2 regions of the Sphingomonas larreae genome follow, and region 2 is predicted to be linked to the other one. Evidence: riboswitches for the same ligand, from Rfam matches in the RefSeq annotation. Region 2 holds a riboswitch; the other holds the start of a gene.
The links. Region 2 has a riboswitch for cobalamin ahead of ACMGDM_RS00150 (TonB-dependent receptor plug domain-containing protein). Riboswitches for the same ligand answer to the same signal wherever they lie in the genome.
Positions count from the first base shown of each region.

Region 1: linked by a shared signal. The riboswitch ahead of cobW (cobalamin biosynthesis protein CobW) and the one ahead of ACMGDM_RS00150 (TonB-dependent receptor plug domain-containing protein) in region 2 are both predicted to bind cobalamin.

Region 1 is NZ_JBLFFI010000003.1:241,047-249,534, forward strand. It holds gene ACMGDM_RS12690 (precorrin-8X methylmutase) at 1-5, opposite strand, end outside; gene ACMGDM_RS12695 (ferredoxin-like domain-containing protein) at 6-1,127, opposite strand; gene cobN (cobaltochelatase subunit CobN) at 1,124-4,435, opposite strand; gene cobW (cobalamin biosynthesis protein CobW) at 4,443-5,480, opposite strand; cobalamin riboswitch at 5,652-5,880, opposite strand; gene ACMGDM_RS12710 (DUF4126 family protein) at 5,945-6,394, opposite strand; gene ACMGDM_RS12715 (PA0069 family radical SAM protein) at 6,475-7,557, opposite strand; gene moaB (molybdenum cofactor biosynthesis protein B) at 7,640-8,167, opposite strand; gene ACMGDM_RS12725 (transglycosylase SLT domain-containing protein) at 8,164-8,488, opposite strand, start outside.
Region 2 is NZ_JBLFFI010000001.1:32,861-41,348, reverse strand. It holds gene ACMGDM_RS00180 (hypothetical protein) at 1-638, shown strand, start outside; gene ACMGDM_RS00175 (tyrosine recombinase) at 638-1,567, shown strand; gene ACMGDM_RS00170 (acetyl-CoA carboxylase carboxyltransferase subunit alpha) at 1,577-2,527, shown strand; gene ACMGDM_RS00165 (Flp family type IVb pilin) at 2,798-2,962, opposite strand; gene ACMGDM_RS00160 (Flp family type IVb pilin) at 3,113-3,304, opposite strand; gene ACMGDM_RS00155 ((deoxy)nucleoside triphosphate pyrophosphohydrolase) at 3,349-3,762, shown strand; cobalamin riboswitch at 3,761-3,957, shown strand; gene ACMGDM_RS00150 (TonB-dependent receptor plug domain-containing protein) at 4,072-6,006, shown strand; gene ACMGDM_RS00145 (ABC transporter substrate-binding protein) at 6,008-6,826, shown strand; gene ACMGDM_RS00140 (FecCD family ABC transporter permease) at 6,823-7,785, shown strand; gene ACMGDM_RS00135 (ABC transporter ATP-binding protein) at 7,782-8,488, shown strand, end outside.

The sequences.
Region 1 (8,488 bases), on a different contig from region 2:
CGCATTCAATCGGCTCCGAGGCGGGCAAGCAGTTGATCGGCCGTGAGGCCGCGGATCGCCGGGGCGGCGTCGGCGCGGCCGTCGCGGACAAGGTCGTAGCGGCCGGCGCGACCGACGATCGTCACCGCCGCAGCGGCGCTGCGCGCACATCCTTTGGCGCAGCCGGAGACGTGCAGCGTCCCTGCGACACGACCGCTTAGCCGTCCGGCGAGTTCTCGCGTCGGCACGGTCGCCTGCGCGCACTCGGGCGCGCCGACGCAGGCGTCCACCGTGGCGGGCGCGGGCGGGGATTGGGTCGCCGCCGCCTGCTCGCACGAAGCGGCACGAAGGGGGCCGACAGCCGGGTCGAGGTGGTCGCGCTCCACCAACAGCGTGCGCCACGGAGTCACTCGCAGCGCGGGTGAGCCGACGGCCCATCGCGCGAGCACTTCCGCGTGCAGGCGGCCGAACGGCGGCGCGAAACCTTGCTGGTCCGCGGTCTCCGTCCAAGGCCGCGAGTTGCCCTTCATCCAATCGGGTAGCGTCGCGGTGTGTTGCGCCATCCGCCCGGCGGTCACGCCCCCGCTCGCGACGAACCAGTGCGCCAGCGCGATCAGCGCCTCAACCTCATGGCCGTGCTGGAGCGCCGCCCCGGCCGCGCGACCATCAGGGCGCAGGATCAGCCCACCCCCGGTCGCGCGTTCGACGCGCAGGTCCGCGGGCGCGGTGCCGACTACGGCGCGTGGCCCCGCATCCAGCGCGATCCCGAACTTGGCCGGCAGCGCCGGGAGCGCATGGCGGCGCTCGATCAGCGCGCGCGCGATCCGGTGCGTGTCGTCGCCGTGCTGCCATGTCGGTGCCACCAGCACGGAGAGCGCCTCACGATCCGGATCGGGGTCGACCAGCCCGGCGGCGATCAGCCGCTCCAGTGCTGCGCGCCAACCCGGCTCGTCGAACCCGCGCAGCTGGAAAGCGGCGCGCCGCGTAAGGTCGATGTCGCCGCTGCCATATCGGGTCGCTACGTCCGCGAGCAGCAGCGCTTGCGCTTGTGACACGCGCGCCAGCGGCGGGCGCACACGCAGCAGCAGCCCGTCCGCCGCCGCCATCGGCCGCCAGGCCGTCGGGCACCAGCCATGCGCCGCGCTCATGCGCCGTCCGCCAGCGCGGCGACGATGGCATTGCGCCTTGTCGCCCACAGCCCCGAGCGGTGAAGCGCGCGGAAGCGCGCCTGCATCGCCGCCAGCGCGGCCGGGTTGGCGTCGGCGAGGAAGTCGTGCACCGCCGGATCGCCGAGCGTGGCGTCATGGTAGAGGTCGAGCAGCGCGGGCGGCACCGCGTGCGCGAGATGCGCGAAAGCGGCGAGATGGTCGAGCGTCGCCGCGATCTCGGCCGCCCCGCGATAGCCGTGGCGCATCATGCCGGCGAGCCAGCGCGGGTTGGCGGCGCGCGCACGCACGATCCGCGCGATCTCCTCGCCGAGCGCCCGCGCCCGCGGCCGCGTCGGGTCGGCCGAGTCGAGATGGACCAGCCGCGCGGTGCCGCCCAGCAGCGCGTTGGCGGTGGCGAAACCGCCGACATGCGCGGCCACATCCGCGGCGGTGAGCAGGTCGCTTTCCGCCAGGTCGTGCGGATGGACCAGCGCGTCGGCCGCCCCGATCCTGCGCCGCAGTCCTGTCGCGTCGGCCACGCCGGCCGGGGTGCCGACCGCGTCGTCATAGGCATGCGATGAGGCGGCGAGCCACGCCATTGCCGCGGCCTCGCGCCCCGCCGCGTCATAGCGTTCGACGCTGTCGCCAAGCCCGACGCCATAGTCGCCGGGTGCGGGGCCGTAGACGCGCCGCTCTGCGTCGAGTCCGGCGAAGGGATTAAGGTCGCGCGGCTCGTCACGGGCGTGGAGCGCGCGCACCGCCTGCCCGAACAGCGCGCAGAGCGGTGCGAACGTGTCGCGGAACAGCCCCGATATGCGTAGCGTGACGTCGATCCGCGGGCGATCCAGCGTGGCGAGCGGCAGGATCTCGACCCCGCTCACGCGATCGGACGCGTGATCCCACAGCGGCGCGGCGCCGATCAGGTGGAGCGCCATTGCGAACTCCTCGCCGGCGGTGCGCATCGTCGCCGAGCCCCACAGGTCGATCACCAGCGCACGCGGATAATCGCCCTCGTCCTGGAGGTGACGGCGCAGCAACTCGTCGGCGAGGGCCACTCCCTGGCGGTGCGCCGCGCGCGACGGTGTGGCGCGCGGGTCGACGCCGTACAGGTTGCGTCCGGTCGGCAGCACATCGGCCCCGCGCGCGGGCGAGCCGGCGGGGCCGGCCGCGACCCGGCGGCCCTCGAGCGCAACCAGCAGCCCTTCGCGCTCCATCGCGCCGCACGTGCCGCGGCCGTAGACGTGCAGCCCGTCGCCGAAACGTGAATCCTTTACCTCGCAGACGAAGGCATCGATGCGGGTGACGCGCTCGGCGTCGCTGGTACAGGCCCTGAGCGCGAGTTCCTCGGCGAGGCCGATCGCGGACGCCTCGGCGGCGATGTCGTCGATCAGCCTGGCACGGCGTGCCGGATCGAGCCCATCCGCCGCGGCGAACTCGTCGAGCAGCAGCTCGACCCGGGCGAGCCCCACACCCGTGTCGGCCGCGATCAGCGGGGGCGGCAGATGCCCGAGCGTCACCGCGGCCACGCGACGCTTGGCCTGTGCGGCCTCACCCGGATCGTTGACGATAAAGGGGTACACCAGCGGGGTTGCCCCGATCAGCGCCTCGGGCCAGCACTCGGCGGAGAGCGCCACCGCCTTGCCGGGGAGCCACTCCAGCGTCCCGTGTGCGCCGACATGGACGATCGCGTCGGTGCCGCGCGCGCGCAGCCAGAGGTAGAAAGCGACATACGCGTGGCGCGGTACGCGCGCGACGTCGTGATAGTCGTCGCCGCGGGTGCGCGGATCACCGCGCTCGGGCTGGAGCGCGACGAGGATGTGGCCGTACGCGGTCGCGGCGAAGCGGAACTCGCCGCCGCTGACCGCGGGGTCCGCCTCGGGCGCGCCCCAGGTTGCGGCGAGCGCGTCCTGGAGGGCGGGGGAGAGCGCGGCGAGTGCGCGCCGATAGTCGGCGAGCGGCCAGCCGAGGGTCTCGTTGGCGTCGTGAGGATCAGCGGCGATGCCGCGCGAAGTAACCCGCAAGGTCGCCGACGCGGGGTGATCGGGCTCCACCGTATAGCCAGCGGCTGCCAGGTCGCGCAGCATCGCTTCCACGGAGGCGAGCGGGTCGAGCCCTACGGCATGCGCCATCTGGTAGCTTTTGCCCGGATAGGTCGACAGCACAAACGCCACGCAACGCTCCGCGGGGGAGCGCCTCTGCAGCGCAATCCAGGCCGAGACACGGTCCGCGATCGCCGCCACCCGCTCCGGATCGGCGCGGTGCGCGCGGCGCGCGAACTCGAGCGCGGGGTCGCGCGCGCCGGCGTCCTTGAAACTCGCCACCCCCGCGAACACGCGACCGTCCACCTCGGGCAGCACGACGTGCATCGCCAGGTCCGCAGGCGCGAGGCCGCGCACCGCCTCCGACCAGTCGCGCCGCGCCGACGTCGCCAGCGCGACCTGGAACACCGGGACGCCTGCCGCGTCGAGCGGCGAGGCGGCATGTTTGTCGCCCGCGGCAAAGGCGGTGACGCTGACGATCGCCGCGGGCGCGAGCGCGGCCACCCAGCGCTGCAACCATGCGCGCGCCGCCGGCTCCTTCAGCGACGGCACGAACAGCGCCGCAGTCGCCAGCCCGCGCGCCGCGAACGCGTCGCGCAATGCGGCGATCGGCGCGAGATCGCCGGCGAGCAGGTAGGAACGGTAGAAGACCAGCAGCACCCGGGTGGGTGAGGGCGAGAAGGCGAGCACCGCCGGGCATGCCGGTGCGTCGCCGCCCTCCCATGCCCCGACCGGCGCGACGACGGCGGTATCGTCGGGTTCGCCCGCGGCCAGCCCTGCCGCGCGCGCGAGGAGCGCCAGCGTACCGCGCGCCGCCTCGGCGCCACCGGCGTCGCATCGCCGCGTCAGCGCCCGCAACAGCGCGGCCGGCAGCGTCGAGGCCGCATCAAGCGCCGCGTCGCCGCGTCCGTCCGCGGGGAGCACCGCCAGCGCGATGCCATGCTCCTGCGCCACTCGGGTGAGCTGCTGTACGCCGTAGCTCCAGTAGGAGCGCCCGCCGATCAGCCGCACCAGGATCGCGCGCGCGTGGCGCAGCGTCGCCTCGACATAGGTGTCGACCGAGAGCGGGTGGGTCAGCTCGGCAAGGTTGGCGAGCCGCAACGACGGCAGCCGGGCGCCTGCCGCCGCCGCCGCGTGCCAGCCCGCGGCGAACGCCTGCAGGTCGCTGTCCGAGAAGGACAGGACGATCAGGTCGGCCGGCGACTGCGCGAGGTCGCGCGGCGCCGCTGCCGCATCAAGCCCGTGCGTCTCGCGGAAGAGGACGTGCATCGCGCGCTCAGTCCGCGAGCGCTGCCTCGACCGACGCGGCATCGGCGCGGCCGCGTTCCGCGATCACCACCAGCCGGGTGCGGCGCGGCTCGTCGGCGCGCCAGGCACGGTCGTAGCTGGTGCGGACGCGCGCGCCGACCGCCTGCACCAGCAGCCGCATCGGCTTGCCGCGCACCGCCGCATAGCCCTTGACGCGCAGCACGTCGTGATCGCGCGCGAGCTGCGCTACCTTGGCGGACAGAGCAGCGGGATCATCGATCTCGCCGAGTTCGTGGACGAGGCTGTCGAAATCATCGTGCTCATGGTCGTCCTCGCCGTCGTGGTGCGAGGGGCGCGCGGCGAGATTGTCCTCCGCCGCTGCCTCAAGCCCGAGGATCACCCCGGGATCGATCGCGCCGTCGACCAGCGCCATTACCGGCACCGGGCGCGGCGCCTCGGCAAGTACGATCGCGCGCGCGGCCTCGACCGCCGCCGCGCCGGCGAGGTCCGCCTTGGTGAGCAGCACCACGTCCGCGCAGGCGAGTTGGTCCTCGAACACCTCGGCGAGCGGCGTATCATGATCGACCTCCGCGTCTGCCGCGCGCTGCGCCGCGACCGCCGTGGGATCGGGCGCGAACCGGCCTGCCGCGACCGCCTCGGCGTCGGCGAGCGCGATCACGCCGTCCACAGTGACGCGCGAGCGGATCGCGGGCCAGTCGAACGCCCTCAGCAGCGGCTTGGGAAGCGCCAAGCCCGAGGTCTCGATCAGGATGTGATCGGGTCGGGGCTCGAGTGCGAGCAGCCGCTCGATCGTGGGGATGAAGTCGTCTGCCACAGTGCAGCAGATGCAGCCGTTCGCCAGCTCGACGATATTCTCCGCCGGGCAGTCGGGAATGGCGCATTGTTCCAGGATCGCGCCGTCGACGCCGAGCGTGCCGAACTCGTTGACCACGATGGCGAGCCGCCTGCCGGCGGCATGGCGGATCAGGTGGCTGATCAGCGTGGTCTTGCCCGCGCCGAGGAAGCCGGTGACCACGGTGACGGGAACCTTGGTGAGGTCGCGCAATGATGTTCCTTCGGGGCGCCGCGACGGTCCTGAACCGGGGCCGAAGGTCGGCCGGCGCGCACCACGGACGGGCGCCCGCCGTCGCCCATGCCACGCGCCGCTGCGGCCCCGGCCGCATGGCTTCGTCGCTCAGACGGAACACCGTGCCCGGCCATCCCCTGGACCAAAGGCAAGAGCGACCCTGCGCCGGCAGGTATCCTGGCTCGCGGGTCGTCGCTCCCGGCACGGCCTTCCCGGGACGGGGCCGAACCCCGTGCTCCAGTGACCGCCTCCCGGCTAACGGGAGGCATGTGCCGCTCGCTCGCCGCTCACAGTTGCAGGGACAGCCGCGGAGTAGGGGAGTGATCCCCGCACCGCATTCCCATTTGAGCCCCTCGTCGGGGCACCGGCGCGATCGTGGGGCCGGACACCGGCCCCGCACCTCGCCTAGCCGATCGACTCGCGGCTGCCAAGCCGCTGGCGCGTTACCGCGCGACGCGCACCGCGAGCGCTGCGGTGCCGAGCGCGACCGCGTCCTCCACCGCGCCGGTGGCGGTCTGGCCGTAGCGAGTCATCGCGGCCTTGCGTGCCTCGAAGGTGAGGTACGACGCGCCCGCCGCGACGCCTGCGCCGAGCAGTGCCGCAAGGGTGCGCTGGTGTTGGGGCGCGAGACTGACGGCGGCGAACGCGCCGGTGGCGATCCGCGCCACCATGCCGGGCAGGATGATCCGGTCGGGCGCGGTCTTCATCTTGTCGCCCGCCATTTCACCCGCGGCGAGCGCGAGCGTGCCGGCGGACACGAGCGGGCGCGCGAGCAAGTCGGGCGCGCCGTTGTCATGCGGCAGTTCGCCCGCGCGGGCGGCGTTGGCGACGGTGGCGAGCGGGGTCATCGCGCGCATGCCCGAGACGGCGGCGATCAGCAGCGAGGCGAGCATGAGGAGTCTCCGTGAGGTCCCTGTCACAACCGGCAGGGCGCGGCAGAGTTCAACGCGCCTTCCTCGCCGAGCGCCCGCGCTCAGAACAACTCTCCTTGCGCGCCGGCCGGGGCGCGGAACAGGTCGCAACGCAGGTCGAGCGTGCGGCGGGTGTCCGCGAAGCCGTGACGCGCGCGGGCGATGCGGAAGCGCGTGCGCAGCAGCTCGGCCCAGGGGCCCTCGCCGCGCATCCGCGCGCCGAAGCGCGGGTCATTGTCCTTGCCGCCACGCAGACTTTGCACGATCGCCATCACCTTGGCGGAACGCTCGGGATAATGTTCGTCGAGCCAGGCGCGGAACAGCGGCGCGACCTCCCACGGCAGTCGCACCGGGATATAGGATATGCCGAGCGCGCCCGCCGCGGCCGCGGCGGCGACTACCGCTTCCACCTCGCCGTCGGTGATCGCGGGGATCACCGGCGCCATGTTGACATAGGTCGGCACGCCCGCCGCCGTGAGCCGCGCCACCGCGGCGAGCCGGCGCGCCGCGGTCGGCGCCCGCGGCTCCACCGTCATCGCCACGCGCGGGTCGAGCGAGGTCACCGAGATCGCCACCGCCACCAGTCGCTTCGCCGCCATCGGCGCGAGCAGGTCGAGATCGCGCACGACCCGGTCGGACTTGGTGGTGATCACCAGGGGATGGTCGCACGCGGCGAGCACCTCGATCACCTCGCGGGTGACGCGCCACTCGCGCTCGATCGGCTGATAGGGATCGGTGTTGGTCCCGATTGCGATCGGCGCGCACCGATAATCGCGCCTGCTGAGCTCGTTGCGCAGCAGTGCGGCGGCGTCCGGCTTGGCGAACAGCTTGGTTTCGAAGTCGAGCCCGGGGGAGAGATCGTGGAAGGCGTGGCTCGGCCGGGCGAAGCAGTAGATGCAGCCGTGTTCGCAGCCGCGATACGGGTTGATCGAGCGGTCGAACGGTACGTCGGGCGACTGGTTGCGCGTGATGATCGTGCGGGCGCGCTCTAACGTTACCGTGGTGCGCAGCGGGGCGGGGGAACCGTCGATTGTCTCACGCGTGTCGAGCCAGTCGCCGTCCGCTTCCGCCATGGGCAGGTTGAAGCGCGCGCTCGTCGCGTTGTGCGTGGCGCCGCGCGAGGCGCGAATCGTTCTGCCCACCATGGTCCGACGCTAGCTTCCGCGCTGGAACAAAGCAAGAACAGTCGCAAACCGCTGCGCGCTCGGGCTCGCGCGATCGGAGCCCCTAGCGCTCCAGCAGTCGCGGCATCAGCTCGACGAAATTGCAGGGGCGATGACGACTGTCGAGCTGGCTCGAAAGGATGCCGTCCCACGCGTCCTTCACCGCGCCGGTCGAGCCGGGAAGCGCGAAAACATAGGTACCGCGCGCGACGCAGGCACAGGCGCGGCTCTGCACCGTCGACGTGCCGATCGTCTGATAGCTCAACCACCGGAACAGTTCGCCGAAGCCCGGGATCATCTTCTCCGCGACCCGCTCGACCGCCTCGGGCGTGACGTCGCGCCCCGTCACCCCGGTGCCACCGGTCGTGATCACGCAGTCGACCGCGGCATCGTCGATCCAGCGATGGAGCAATGCGACGACCGCGTCGGCGTCGTCGCGCAGGATCGCCCGCTCGGCCAGCACGTGCCCCGCCTCGGTCAGCCGCGCGACCAGCGCGTCGCCCGAGCGATCCTCAGCCAGCCCGCGCGTGTCCGAGACGGTCAGCACCGCAATGCGGACCGGCAGGAAGGCGCGCGTGAGATCGAGGCTCATCGCTCGACGTGGGTGGTCGACTGCGCCGCCACGGTGCCGTTGATCGCGATCGCGGTGACGGGTGACTGCCCCGCCATCCGCACCGCACTCTCGCCGGGCAGCCCGGGGAAGCGCGGCCACATGCCCTGCGCGAGCGCGACGCGGCTGGGGCTCTTGGCCTTGCCGCCGAGCGACTCATACATCCAATAGTTGCGCAGCACCGTCACGACATAGCCGCGCGTCTCCCAATAAGGGATGCTCTCGATATAGAGCAGCGGATCGCCGCCGTCGTGGACGATCGCGTTCCATTCGCCCACCGGCTTGGGCCCGGCATTATAGGCC
Region 2 (8,488 bases):
GCGATGCTTATGTCGGGGACAGCCTCGATACCCGCGTCGGCGCGATGACCCGGCTGTGGGATGCCGCGGAAACACCGGCGGCGCGCTACGGCCGGATGATCCTGACCGCACGCGCCGCGGCGCGCCTGCGCCCGGCGGATGAGGTGGAGCAGGCCGACCGGCTGGTCGCCTCGATGCTGAGCGCCGGGCTCGATCGCACCGCGCAGCGCTGGCGCGGCCATGTGCGCGCGGGCGGCGACGCCTGGGCGATGCTGGTCCTCGCCGATCCGGATGGCGCCGCTCGCGGCGTCAGCGCACGCGACTATGCGCCGGGCGGCGCGAACGCGGAGCGCAAGAAGCAGTTGTTCTTCGCCGCGCTGGCGGGCCTCGGCGACGTGCCCGCGCGCGAACTGGCGGACGAGGGCGAGCGATTCGGGGTGCCGGTCGCTGCCGAGAACAGCTGGACGCGCGCGCTCGATCGCGCGGTCGCGACGCGTCAGCAGGGTAGCGTGCTGCTGCTCGCCGCAGTCGGGCTGCAGGCGCACGGCTGGGAAACGGTCCCGCCGGCGGCGCTGTACCGGGTGATCGCGGCACTGCGTGCGGTTGGTCTCGATGGCGAGGCGCGGATGATCGCGGCCGAGGCGATCGCGCGGCTCTGATGCGCCCAGCCGCGCCGAGCGCTGGTGCGTCCGACGACGATCGACGCGCGATCGAACGATTCCTCGAGATGTTGGCGGCACAGGCGGGGGCGGCGACGAACACGCTGGCGGCCTACCGCCGCGACCTCGCGCTCGCCTCGGCGGCGCTCGACGGTGGACTGGCGGCGGCGGACGAGGCCAAGCTGGCGCAGCTGGCGGACGGGTGGGGCGCGCTGGCGAGTGCGAGCGTGGCGCGCAAGGCGTCGGCATTGCGCCGCTTCTTCGCCTTTCTTGCGGAGGAGGGCGCGCGCGCGGACGATCCCTCGGCCGCGCTGCCGCGGCCCACCACGCGTCGCGCGCTGCCGCGTACGCTCAGCCACGCCGACATCGATCGGCTGTTCGCCGCCATCGCGGAGCGACTCGCTCGCGAGCCGGTCATCCCCACCGACCTGCGGCTCGCTGCGTTGATCGAATTGCTTTACGGCTCCGGGCTGCGCGCGACCGAGCTGGTGTCGCTGCCGCGCAACGCGGTCCATCCCGATCGCCCCTTCCTGATCCTGCGCGGAAAGGGGGGCAAGGAGCGGCTGGTGCCGATCTCCGACCGTGCCCGCGCCGCCGTGGCGGCTTGGCGCGCGCATGTCGCGACAGATCGCGCATTCCTGTTCCCTTCGGGCGGCACGCATATCTCGCGCGTACGGCTATTCCAGCTGGTGCGCGCGCTCGCCGCCGAGGCCGGGATCCCGCCCGACCGAATCAGTCCGCACGTGCTGCGGCACGCCTTTGCGACTCATCTGCTGGAGGGCGGTGCCGATCTGCGCGCGCTGCAGACGATGCTCGGTCACGCCGATATCGCCACCACCGAGATTTACACGCATGTCGACAGCCGTCGGTTGGTCGAGCTGGTCAACGAGCGCCACCCGCTCGTTGACGCGTTGCGTCACCGCGCCTAGCTGCGGCCGATGCCTAGTTTCCTCGACTTTGAGAAGCCCATCGCCGAGCTGCAGGCGCGCATCGACGAGCTGCGCGATACCGGTGCCGAGGGCGCGATCGACATTTCCGCCGAAATCGCTAGGCTCCAGGCGAAGTCGGACAAGCTGCTCAAGGACACGTTTGCCAAGCTGACGCCGTGGCAGAAGACGCAGGTCGCGCGCCATCCCGAGCGGCCGCACTTTCGCCACTATGTCGCCGGGCTGTTCGACGAGTTCGTGCCGCTTGCGGGCGACCGCGCGTTCGGCGACGACCAGGCGATCCTTGGCGGCTTCGCTACCTTCCGCGGGCGCCGCGTGATGGTGCTGGGGCACGAGAAGGGCGATGACACCGCCAGCCGGCTTCGGCACAATTTCGGCATGGGCAAGCCGGAGGGCTATCGCAAGGCGATCCGGCTGATGGAGCTGGCCGACCGCTTCGCTCTTCCGGTGGTGACGTTGGTCGATACCTCGGGCGCCTTTCCCGGCATCCAGGCAGAGGAGCGCGGGCAGGCCGAGGCGATCGCGCGCTCCACCGAGGCGTGCCTCGCGCTCGGCGTCCCACTGATCGCGTCGATCGTCGGCGAGGGTGGCTCCGGCGGCGCGATTGCCCTGGCCAGTGGCAACCGCGTGCTGATGTTCGAGCATGCGGTCTATTCGGTGATCTCGCCCGAAGGCTGCGCCTCGATCCTGTGGCGCACTGCCGATCGCGCGCCCGACGCCGCCGAGGCGATGAAGGTGACCGCCCAGGATCTGAAGACGCTGGGCGTGATCGACGCGATCGTGCCCGAGCCGCTCGGCGGCGCGCACCGCGACCCCGCCGGCGCGATCCGTGCGCTTGGCGACTCGATCGAGCATGCGCTCGGCGAACTGGTGCCGCTCGCCGCCGACGCGTTGCGGCAGGACCGGCGCGACAAGTTCCTGCAAATGGGCCGGCTGAGCTGAAGCCGCGCCCGCTCGCGCGCGAACCGAAGGTTTGCGGCGTCGCACCACCATCTTAACGCCGTTGCAGGATCGCGCCTGCCGCACAGGCGGCGAGACGCCTGTTGGCGGGGCGGTTGATGCCAGAATTGATTCAGGATGGCATACGGGGGTTCGGCACGTGAGACGTCGAACGATTCCCGCGAGCGAGCAGTACGGCGCCTGTGCCTTCACAAGAAAAAGGGCGGCGTGACCGAAGTCCCGCCGCCCCCTCGATACCAATGCGCGAGCGGATCAGCCCTGCATCTTGGTCTGAACGGTGGTGAAGGTGTTGTTCAGCTGACCGCCGATGTTCCTCATCGCGGTGATCGCGGCGACGGCGATGAGGGCGGCGATCAGGCCGTACTCGATCGCGGTGGCACCCTTGCTGTTCTTCAGGAAAGCGCGAATCTTCTGCATGTCGATCTCCGAGACAATTTGGCTTCAGTAACCCGGCCGAAGAGCCTTGGAGGCTCCGACGACTTGTTTTTAGTCTCGGCTCGGTTGATAAAGGCTTAAGCTACTCCGTTCGGTTTCCAGGACTTTAGGTCGCACTCTTCGCGATGCTTCTCAGCGACCGACGAGCAGGTTGGTCGACACGGTCGTAAATACCTCGCCCAGCGCGCCCGAGACCCGCCCGAGCGATCCCGCCATCGTCAGCGCGATGACGGCGAGGATCAGCGTATATTCCACAGCAGTCGCGCCGCGATCGTCGCGGCCCAGGCGGGCGAGGAACAAGCGTCGGGTGCGAGGACGTGCCATAGCCGCATCATAGCGCCACGGGAGTTAAGGAAGGGTCGATGACGATGTTGGTGGTCGCCGCGGCGCTGCTCGACCCGGCGGGACGTTGCCTGATGCAGCAGCGTCCCACGGGCAAGCGCCACGCCGGTCTGTGGGAGTTCCCCGGCGGCAAGGTCGAGCCCGGCGAGGCGCCGGCAGCGGCGCTGGTGCGCGAACTTGCGGAGGAACTCGCCATCTGCGTCCCGCCCGAGACACTCGTGCCCTTGTCGTTCGCGAGCGATGCCGCGGACGGCGCGCCGCCATTGGTGATGCTGCTCTACGTCGCGCGCACCTGGACGGGAGAGCCGCAACCGCTCGCCGCGGCGGCCTTGCGCTGGGACGTTCCCGACGCGCTTGCCGGGCTGCCGATGCCGCCGGTCGACGCGCCGCTGCTCGCGGTGCTGCGTGACTCGCTTGCCCGCGGCGGCGCAGTGGCTTAGGGGCGCCGGCGCGACAGGTTCCCCGCAAGGGGAAGCAAGAGGGAAGCCGGTAGCGTAACAGCGATCCGGCGCTGCCCCCGCAACTGTGACCGGCGAGCCTCCTCCCGCAAGTGCCACTGGACCACCGGTCCGGGAAGGTCGGAGCCGGGGCGCTGACCCGGGAGCCAGGAGACCTGCCTGTCGTGGTTGTCCTTCGTGCGGCCGGGGTGTGCCGCGCGTTCGAGGTCTTGTCCTCGCGTGACGACGAACGGACGGCGGCGCTGCGGCATCAGCCCATGCGCCGGCGCGTCCGCGACCATGGGGGAAGACGTGACCAAGACTTGTCGCCGCATCCTGGCGGCCCTGCCGCTGCTCTTCGCGAGCGCGACTGCGCAGGCGCAAAGCGCGCAATCGACCGAGGCGCTCGAGCAGGCGACCCGCGCCGACGAGGACGTGATCGTGACAGCGGATCGCGTCGCCGCGCCAGTGACGAGCGTCGCGCAGGCGGTGAGCGTGCTCGACACGCGCACGATCGAACAGCGGCAGACCGCGATCCTCTCCGATCTGCTGCGGCAGCTGCCCGGCGTGGCGGTCGCGCGCAGCGGCGGGGTGGGCGGTGTCACCTCGGTGTTCATCCGTGGCGCGGAGAGCGATCAGACCGCTGCGCTGATCGATGGGGTGAAGATCAACGACCCGTCCGCGCCCGGCGGCGGGTTCAACTTCGGCGAGTTGCTGGTCGGCAATATCGCCCGGGTCGAGGTGCTGCGCGGCGCCTCCTCGGTGCTGTGGGGCAGCCAGGCGATCGGCGGCGTGGTCAACATGATCACGCGCCAGCCGACCGACCGATTGAGCGTCAACGCGCGCGCCGAGGGTGGGGCGATGGGCACCGGCCAGGCCTTCGCCAACGTGTCGGGTCGTGCCGGCGCGCTCGCAGCCAGCGTCGGCGCGGGCTATTACACCACCGACGGCATCTCCTCATACGCGCCGGGCAGCGAGCGCGACGGCTTCCGGCACTATGGCGGGAACGCCAGCGTCACCGCGACGCTCACGCCGGCGGTCTCGATCGACCTGCGCGGCTTCTACGCCAATGGCCGCACCGAGTTCGACGGTTTTCCACCGCCGAACTACAGCTTCGCGGATACGACCGAGTATAGCGACGCGGAACAATGGGTAGGGTACGGCGGCGTCAATGTCGCGCTGTTCGACGGCGCGCTGCGCAACCGGTTCGGATACGCGCGGACCGACATCGCGCGCACCAGCTATGACCGCGCGGCGACGCCGAGCGAGACCTATCGCTCGCAGGGACAGAATTACCGAGTCGATTATCAGGGCGTCGCCGAGCTGGGCATGATCGCGCGGACCACCTTCGGTGCGGAGCGCGAGGTGTCACGCCTGTTCACGCGCGGCTATGGCGACACGGCGCGGGGGCGCGCGCGGCTGTTCAGTCTTTATGGCCAGCTCGCGCTCACGCCCCTCCACGGTGTCACCGCGACCGCGGGCGTCCGGCACGACGATCATGACCGCTTCGGTGGCGCCACCGTCGGTGCGGCGAGCCTCGCCTGGTCGCCGAATCAGGGCAGAACGCTGCTGCGCGGCAGCTGGTCGCAGGGGTTCAAGGCACCGACCTTGTACCAGCTCGGCGGCGACAGCGGCAATCCGGCGCTGCGGCCGGAGCGCTCGAACGGGTGGGACGCCGGCGTGACGCAGCGCGCGCTGGATGGGGCGGTGGAAGCCAGCGCGACCTGGTTCCGCCGCGTTTCGCGCGATCTCATCAGCACCCGCGCCTGCGACCCCGCGACCGACGGCGACCTCTGCTCGCGCCTCGTATACGGCTTCGTCTACGACAATGTCGCGCGCACCCGTGCGCAAGGAGTGGAATTCGCACTGACGCTGCGCCCGGTGGAGGCGTTTACCGTCGCCACCGCTTACACCATGCTCGACGCGGAGGATCGTTCCGCGGGCGTGAACCGTGGCGGGCCGCTGCTGCGCCGACCGCGGCACAGCGTCGCGGTCAACGCCGACTATCGCTGGCCCTTCGGGCTCTCGATCGGGACGACGCTGACCCTGACGGGCGACGCGTTCGACGTCGGCTATGTTCGCACCGACGGCTATGTGCTCGCCGACCTGCGCGCGGCGTTCCCGCTGACCGATCACGTCGAACTCTATGCGCGGCTCGAGAATGCGTTCGATCAGCGCTATGTCGTGGCAGTGGACTATGGCAACCCGGGGCGCGCCGCTTATGGCGGGGTGCGGCTGCGCTACTGACGTGAACCGCGGCGCGCTCCTCCTCGGCCTCGCGGCGCCGGCGCTGCTCTCCGCGACGGCCCCGCGTCGGCCGCGCATCGTCTCGATCAATCCCTGTCTGGACGCGGTGCTGGTGCGCGTCGCGGACGCGGCGCAGATCGCCTCGATCAGCGTCTATTCGCACGACGCGCGGGCGAGCTCGATCCCGCTTGCGCTGGCACGCCGCTTCGCCGCCAACAGCGGCACCGCGGAGGAGGTCGTTGGGCTGCGCCCCGACCTGGTGGTCGCGGGCGGGCACGTCGCGCCCGCGACGGTGTCCGCCTTGGCACGGTTGCACGTGCCGCTGGCGCAGTTCGCGGTGCCCGCCACGGTGGCGGAGAGTGCGGCGCAGGTGCGCGAGCTGGCGGCGCGCGCCGGGCATGCGCAGCGCGGGGCCGCGCTCGCGGCCCGCATCGAGGCGGCGGCTCGGCCGACGGGGGCCGCGCGTGTGCCCGCGCTGATCGTCGGCGCGGGCGGATTGGTGCCGGGGGCGGGCACCTTGCCGGACGACCTGCTCGGCCGCGCGGGCTTTCGCAACGCCAGCGCGGATTACGGCCTTGCGCGCTGGGACGTGCTGCCGCTCGAATATCTCGTCGCCGCGCCGCCCCGCGTGCTGTTCTCGGTTGCCGCGGCACAGGGCGGCGGTGAGCGTGCCGAGCAGCACCCCGCGCTGCGGCGGCTCGCGCCGCGGCTGCGCGTGGTGCCGTTTCCGGCGCGACTGCTGAATTGTGGCGGGCCGACGATCATCGAGGCGATGACGCTCCTGCGGGCGACTCGCGCCGGATTGGAGGAGAAGCGGTGACGCGCGCTCATGCCTGGTTGCTGCTGGCGCTCCTGCTCGCCGCGGCAGGATCGCTCGCCGCGGGCAAGGTGTGGCTGCCGCTCGACGCCTGGACCGCCGCGGACCCGCGCTCGATCATCATCGTCGAGCTGCGGCTGCCGCGCACCGTGCTCGCGCTTGCCGTCGGAGCGGCGCTCGGCATCTCAGGGGCCGCGATGCAAGGGTATTTGCGCAATCCCCTCGCCGATCCCGGCCTCTTCGGCGTGTCCTCCGGTGCCGCACTGGGCGCGGTCTGCGCTTTGTTCTTCGGTTATGCGGCACAGACCTGGCTGCTGCCGCTGTTCGCGCTCGCAGGTGCGGCGACGACGATGGCGCTGCTGGCGCTGATCGCCGGACGGTCGGGCAGCCTGGTGGTGTTCACGCTGGCGGGCATGGTGCTGACCAGCCTCGCCGGTTCGCTCACCGCTCTGGCGATCAGTCTCGCGCCGACGCCCTTCGCGGCGTCCGCGATCGTGACCTGGCTGATGGGCGCGCTGACCGACCGCAGCTGGAACGACGTTGCGCTCGCGCTGCCGCTCGTCGCGCTGGGAGCGGTGGTGCTGGCGCGCACCGGCCCTGCACTCGACGCGCTTACGCTCGGCGAACCGGCGGCGCGCTCGCTCGGGGTGGAGCCGCGGCGGCTGCAACGCATGATCGTGCTCGGGGTCGCGCTTACGGTGGGCGCGACGGTGGCGACCGCGGGAGTGATCGGCTTCGTTGGGCTGATGGTACCGCATCTTGTCCGCCCGCTGGCGCGGCATCGCCCCGGCGCGACGCTGCTGCCGAGCGCGATGGCGGGTGCGCTGCTGGTGACCGTCGCCGACACGCTGGTGCGATTGGTGCCGAGCGCGAGCGAGCTCCGCCTCGGTATCGCCATGTCCCTGCTGGGGGCGCCGTTCTTCCTCTATCTGCTGCTGCGTATGCGCCGGCGGTTGGCATGAGCGGGCTGGCGACGCGCGACCTCACGCTGACGCTGGGCGGCCGGCGCGTGCTCGACTCGATCACGCTCGCGCTGGCGCCCGGACAGGTGACCGCGCTGCTCGGTCCGAACGGCGCGGGCAAGAGCAGCCTCCTGGCCTGCCTCGCCGCGCTGCGCCGTCCGGATGGGGGCGTGGCGACGCTCGACGGCACGGACGTGCACGCGCTGGCACCGCGCGCGCGCGCGCGCCGCATCGGCTTCCTGCCGCAACAGGCCGACGTTCACTGGGACGTCGATGTGCGAACGCTGGTGGCGCTCGGCCGGCTGCCGTGGCGCGGCGCTGGCGGGGAAAAAGCGGCGGACCGTGCGGCGGTGACGCGTGCGCTGGAGGCGACCGCCACCGCATCGCTGGCCGCCCGCCCGGTCGAGCAGCTTTCCGGTGGCGAGCGCGCGCGCGTGCTGCTGGCGCGGGTGCTGGCGGGGGAGCCCGAGTGGCTGCTGGCGGACGAGCCGCTCGCCAGCCTCGACCCGGCGCATCAGCTCGACGTCGGGGCGCGGCTGCGCGCGGTGGCGTCGGCGGGCGCGGGGGTGGTGCTGGTGGTGCACGACCTTAACCTGGCGATGCGGCTTGCCGACCGGGTCGTGCTGCTGCGCGACGGTCAGGTGCTTGCTGCGGGAGCAACGGCGGCAGTGATGAACCCGGAAACTATCGCGGCCACCTATGG